Linked DNA regions of Stappia indica. The main gene of each other region encodes a partner of the protein of the gene in region 2 in a complex. Links are inferred from orthologs where the notes say so. Each region holds a gene or a part of one and is shown on either strand. Other genes may lie near its edges.

Region 1 (3,027 bases), 520 kb from region 2 along the record:
GGCGACAAATAGCTGCCTTGGAATGGTCTGTAAACGAGATTACAGATAATGTATTAAATCACGCCAACTCCCCTACTGGAGGAGTTATACAAGCAAGTACCATCAAATCCGAGAACCGTGAGATTATCGAGTTTGTAGTGGCAGACGCAGGAATTGGCATCAAAAGATCACTGGGAGAAAAAGACGACAGAAAAGCTCTGGAGAGAGCAATTAAGGAGGGCGTGACTAGGAATCCCGCAACAAATCAAGGTAATGGACTTTATGGCGCTTTTCGTGTCGCTACGCTCTCCCACGGAAAATTTGAACTAATATCTGGCAAAGCGATATTAAGTGCTGAGGGAACTGGCCGTGTCAAGACTGTATCCGGAACAAGACTGTACCCCGGCACAGCAGTAATTTGCCGCGTTGAATGCGGAGATGAAAAGCTGATCGAGAACGCACTTATGTTCAAAGAGAAAATTCATGAACCAGGATTTGATTACCTTGAGAGGCAGCATGAATTAGGGGATAGGGAGGCTTATATCTTTTCCATGTCACGAGAGTGCAAATATTTTGGATCTCGCGAAGCGGGAATTGGCGCGAGACTGCATATAGAAAATCTAATAAGATCAGAAAATGATAAAGAAATACTTGTAGATTTTACAGATATAACTATAATATCAAGCAGCTTTGCCGATGAGGTATTTGGCAGGTTGTTTGTCTTACTCGGACCGCTCACATTTATGTCAAGAATTAAATTTCAGAACGTCGATAGTTCAATAAGGGCCGTTATAGATCGCGCCATAGCCAAGAGAATGATACAATCGGCTAGCTAGAAAACTGGGTTATTTTGATGTTCTAGCAATTATCTTAAGTTACCCTCAAACAAAATCCGGTGCGCGGGGAGCGCACCGGGTTTCATTGTTTCAGGCGTTGAGGCGTAAGGGCCCGATCAGCCCTTCAGGATGCTGCGGCCGGCGTAGCGGGCCTGCTCGCCCAGTTCTTCCTCGATGCGGATGAGCTGGTTGTACTTGGCGAGCCGGTCGGAACGGGCCAGCGAGCCGGTCTTGATCTGCCCGCAATTGGTGGCGACGGCGAGGTCGGCGATGGTGCTGTCCTCGGTCTCGCCCGAACGGTGCGACATGACGGCGGTGTAGGCCGCCTTGTGCGCGGTGTCGACCGCGTCCAGCGTCTCCGTCAGGGTGCCGATCTGGTTGACCTTGACCAGGATCGAGTTGGCGACGCCCTTCTTGATGCCTTCGCGCAGGCGCACCGAATTGGTGACGAAGAGATCGTCGCCGACGAGCTGGCACTTGGAGCCGACCAGATCGGTCAGCGCCTTCCAGCCGGCCCAGTCGTCCTCGGCCATGCCGTCCTCGATGGAGATGATCGGGTAGCGGCCGACGAAATCGGCGAGATAGGCGGCCATCTCGTCCGGGCCGAGCACCTTGCCCTCGCCGTCGAGGTGATACTTGCCGTCCTTGAAGAACTCCGTGGAGGCGGCGTCGAGCGCGAGGCAGATGTCCTCGCCCGGGCGGTAGCCGGCCTTCTCGATGGACTTCATGATGAAGCCGAGTGCGTCCTCGGTCGAGGCGAGGTTCGGGGCAAAGCCACCCTCGTCGCCGACATTGGTGTTGTGGCCGGCGTCCTTCAGGCCCTTCTTCAGGGTGTGGAAGACCTCCGCGCCCATGCGCACGGCATCGGCCAGCGTGTCGGCGCCGACCGGCATGATCATGAATTCCTGCACGTCGATCGGGTTGTCCGCATGGGCGCCGCCGTTGATGATGTTCATCATCGGCACGGGCAGCAGGCGCGCGCCGGCCCCGCCCACATAGCGGTAGAGCGGCAGGCCGGCCGACTGGGCCGCGGCGCGGGCGACGGCCAGCGACACGCCGAGGATGGCGTTGGCTCCGAGGCGCGCCTTGTTCGGCGTGCCGTCGAGGGCGATCATCGCCTCGTCGATCTTGATCTGGTCTTCCGCATCCAGGCCGCCGATGGCGTCGAAGATCTCGGTGTTGACCGCGTCGACCGCCTTCTGCACGCCCTTGCCGAGGTAGCGGGCGCCGCCGTCGCGCAGCTCCACCGCCTCATGCGCGCCGGTCGAGGCGCCGGAGGGCACGGCGGCCCGCCCGAAGGCGCCGTCTTCCAGATACACGTCGACCTCGACGGTCGGGTTGCCCCGGCTGTCGAGGATCTCGCGGGCGGTGATGTCGACAATTGCGGTCATTCTCGTCTCCCTGCGGGTGGGACTTTCCAAAAGGGTGGTCAGACTTGTCCCCGTCCGGCTGTTCCTAGCCGAGCCGGGCGACAAGGAAAAGGCAGTGTCAGATGCCGCGCGGGCGCGACTTGGCAATGCGGTCGAAGGCCATCAGGTCGGCGAGCAGCTCCTTCAGGTCCTTGAGCGCGATCATGTTCGGCCCGTCGGAGGAAATGGTGTTGTCCGGGTCCGGGTGAGTCTCGATGAAGACGCCGGCAACGCCGACGGCCACGGCCGCGCGCGCCAGCACCGCCACCATGGTGCGGTCGCCGCCCGAGGAAGTGCCCTGCCCGCCCGGCTGCTGCACCGAGTGGGTCGCGTCGAAGACGACCGGCGCGCCGGTCTGCGCCATGATCGGCAGCGCGCGCATGTCGGACACAAGGGTGTTGTAGCCGAAGGAGGCGCCGCGCTCGGTCAGGAGCACGTTGGGATTGCCGGTCTCGACGATCTTGGCGAGCACGTTCTTCATGTCCCAGGGGGCGAGGAACTGGCCCTTCTTGACGTTGATGATCGCGCCGGTCTTCGCGGCGGCGACCAGCAGGTCGGTCTGGCGGCAGAGGAAGGCCGGGATCTGCAGCACGTCGACGACCTCGGCCACCGGGGCGCACTGGTCGGCGGAGTGAATGTCGGTCAGCACCGGCATGCCGTAAGTCTCGCGGATCTCGGCGAAGACTGGCAAAGCTTCATTGAGGCCGACGCCGCGCGAGGCGGCGATGGAGGTGCGGTTGGCCTTGTCGAACGAGGCCTTGAAGACGACGGAAATGCCGAGGTCGTCGGCGATTTCCTTCACC
Region 2 (3,283 bases):
GGCGAGAGAGGGGGCTTTTCGGCGCGCGTCGGTTCCGACTTGTCCCCGCAGGCGGCCGGTTCCGCCCGCCTGGCCGATTTTGCGGGCGCGTCTCGATTTTTGCCGATTTCGAGACGGGATTTTGCAAAATCCGTCTCGAAATTTTCCAAAATTCCGCAAAACGAAAACGGCGCCCGGATATCCCCGGGCGCCGTCGTCATGTCATGGATGGAAGATCAGAAGAAGCTGCGGCGCTGCCACCAGCCGGACCGCTTCGGGCCGTCCGGGTCGGTCTCCTCGGTGCTGCCGTCCTTGGAGACGGTCTCGCGCACCACGACAGGCTCGCTCGGAGCTGCCGGCTGGGCTGGCGCCTCGGGCTCGGCAGGCTCGGAAGCCTCTTCTGCGACAGCCTCCACCGGAGCCTCTTCGGCCACGGTTTCGCCCGTCTCTTCAGCAGCTTCGGCAGCGGCCGCGACCGGCTCGGCCGGCTCTTCCGCCGGTGCCTCGGCCTGCGTTGCAGGTTCCTCGGCCACGGTCTCGGCCACAGCTTCGTCAGCCTCTGCCGCCGGCTCGTCCGTCTCGGCGGGAGCCTCGGAAGCCGTCTCGCTCGCGGCTTCGGCCACAGCCTCGTCCGCGCCCGCCGTCTCCTCGGCAGCCGTCTCGGCGCCTGCGGGCTCGCTCACGCTATCCCCGGTCCCGGCATCGGCTCCGGCATCAGCCCCGGTCTCGGCATCGCTCTCGCCGCCTTCGGAGGCCTGCGCAGGCGCATCGCCGTTTTCGTTCTCGCCGTTCTCGCCCTCGCCATCGCGGCGGCTGCGGCGACCGCCCCGGCGGCCACGGCGGCGCTTGCGGCGCGAGCGCTCGTCCTCGTCGCCCTCTTCCTGGCGGCCGGCGGCGCTGGTCTCGCCTTCGCCGTCGCTCTCGCTCTCGCCGTCCTCGTCGCCTTCATCGGCGTCGGCCTGGCGAGCCTGCTGCGGCTGGTCGTCGTCGGAGCCCGGACGCCGGCGACGGCGGCGGCGGCGGCGCTTGCGCCCGCCATTCTCGTCGTCGCCCTCGTCGCGGTCGCGGGCGGAGGAGCCGCGCGGGGTCTCCTCCTCGTCCTCTTCGACCTCGATCTCGACTTCGTCGATCTCTTCGTCCTCTTCCACCGACATCGGCATTACGGTGGAGGGCTGGATCATGCGCGGGGCCGCGTCCGGGCGCGCCTCGATCGGCTCGCCGCGCTCCAGCACATAGTGCTGGCCGCTGTCCATGTGGCCGGCCTGCACCGTCACCTCGAGGCCGAAGCGGGCCTCCAGGTCGGCGAGGTGGCCGCGCTTCTGGTTCAGGATGTAGAGCGCCGCCTCGGTCGTCGTGCGGACGATCAGATTGTGCGTCGCGCCCTTCAGCAGGTGGTCCTCAAGCGAGCGCAGCACATGCAGCGCCACCGATTCCACCGAGCGGATCATGCCCGTGCCGTGGCAGTGCGGGCAGGGGGTCATGGAGCTTTCCAGGACGCCGGTGCGGATGCGCTGGCGCGACATCTCCAGAAGGCCGAAATGCGAGATGCGGCCGACCTGGATGCGGGCCCGGTCGTTCTTCAGGCAGTCCTTCAGCTTGCGCTCGACGGCCCGATTGTTCTTGTTCTCCTCCATGTCGATGAAGTCGATCACGATCAGGCCGGCAAGGTCGCGCAGCCTCAGCTGGCGCGCCACTTCCTCCGCCGCTTCCAGGTTCGTCTGGACGGCGGTGTCCTCGATATTGTGTTCGCGCGTCGACTTTCCGGAGTTGACGTCGATGGCAACCAGCGCCTCGGTCTGGTTGATGACGATGTAGCCGCCCGACTTCAGCGTCACCTGCGGCGAGAACATGGCGTCGAGCTGGCTCTCGACCATGAAGCGCGAGAAAACCGGCGTCGCGTCCTTGTAGGGCTGGACGTTCTTGGCATGGCTCGGCATGAGCATGCGCATGAAGTCCTTGGCTTCGCGATAGCCTTCGTCGCCGGCCACCAGGACCTGGTCGATGTCCTTGTTGTAGAGGTCGCGGATCGAGCGCTTGATCAGCGAGCCCTCCTCATAGACGAGGTAGGGCGCCGACGATTGCAGCGTCAGGTCGCGCACGTTCTCCCAGAGCCGCATCAGGTACTCGAAATCGCGCTTGATCTCGGCCTTGGTGCGGCTGGCGCCGGCGGTGCGCAGGATCACGCCCATGCCCTGCGGCACTTCCAGCTCGGAAGCGATCTTCTTCAGACGCTTGCGGTCGGTCGGGGTGGTGATCTTGCGCGAGATGCCGCCGCCACGGGCGGTGTTCGGCATCAGCACCGAATAGCGGCCGGCCAGCGACAGGTAGGTGGTCAGAGCAGCGCCCTTGTTGCCGCGCTCTTCCTTGACGACCTGCACCAGGAGCACTTGCCGGCGCTTGATCACTTCCTGGATCTTGTACTGCTTGCGGTGCTTGCGGGCGCGCTGGGGCAGCTCCTCCAGCGCGTCTTCCGCGCCGACCGACTCGACGTCGTCTTCGCCGTTCTCGTGATCGTCGGACGAGACGGCGTCGCCGTTCTCCTGCTCGGCGGGCTTGGCGGTCCTGCTCTTGCGGCGCGAGGGACGCTCGTCCTCGTCGGCGCGGGCGGCCTCCGCTTCCTCCTCTTCGATGAGCGCCTGACGGTCGGCCATCGGGATCTGGTAGTAGTCGGGATGGATCTCGCCGAAGGCCAGGAAGCCGTGACGATTGCCGCCGTAGTCGACGAAGGCGGCCTGCAGCGACGGCTCGACGCGCGTTACCTTGGCCAGATAGATGTTGCCGCGAAGCTGCTTGCGGTTCGCGGCCTCGAAATCAAATTCCTCGACCCTGTTTCCGCGCACCACGACGACCCGGGTCTCCTCCGGGTGCGCGGCATCGATAAGCATCTTGTTTGCCATTGATGGGTGTCTCCACGACCGTCGCGCCCGGGCGGCTTGTCACGCTCGTCCGGATCCGCGCGAAGGCGGTCGTTCTGTTCTGCGGTGTGATGAAAGACGAAGGGGTGCTGCACCGCGCGGCGATCCGTCCGGACCCGGCGACGCCGGTGACGGCGGCCTCGTGTCCGTTGTGGATCGTCTTCGCGCATTGGTTCATTGCAGCGCCCAGTAAGCCATGTTGCGGCGGCCACTGCCTCGCGGCGGGCCGGATGTGTCAGTCCTGCCGACTTGCGTTCCGGGCGCTGAGGCGGCCTCGGTGGCAAGTCGAGACGGGGGGGCTCCGGCCAGCCTTGCCGCCATCGTACGCCGGATGCGCTGAACGCAGCCGGACGCTTCATGCGCCTCGATCCGCGGCGAGCTTCCCGCGG

The links. The genes of interacting proteins can lie anywhere in the genome.
Region 1: the proteins of GH266_RS03110 (region 2) and eno are in contact, whole or in part, in a solved structure (PDB 2FYM), measured with the Escherichia coli proteins. The link is inferred for Stappia indica from one-to-one orthologs.

What each region holds. Positions count from the first base shown.
Region 1 is NZ_CP046908.1:159,854-162,880, reverse strand. What follows is about bases 70-3,027. They hold eno (phosphopyruvate hydratase), read right to left. Parts: upstream 2,207-3,027; coding sequence 932-2,206; downstream 70-931. Other genes in these bases: kdsA (3-deoxy-8-phosphooctulonate synthase), read right to left, coding at 2,304-3,027; GH266_RS00815 (STAS-like domain-containing protein), read left to right, coding at 70-815. Outside these bases: more of GH266_RS00815, read left to right, coding at 1-69. UniProt on the Escherichia coli protein: Catalyzes the reversible conversion of 2-phosphoglycerate (2-PG) into phosphoenolpyruvate (PEP). It is essential for the degradation of carbohydrates via glycolysis.
Region 2 is NZ_CP046908.1:680,721-684,003, reverse strand. What follows is about bases 16-3,229. They hold GH266_RS03110 (Rne/Rng family ribonuclease), read right to left. Parts: upstream 2,877-3,229; coding sequence 216-2,876; downstream 16-215. UniProt on the Escherichia coli protein: Endoribonuclease that plays a central role in RNA processing and decay. Required for the maturation of 5S and 16S rRNAs and the majority of tRNAs. Also involved in the degradation of most mRNAs.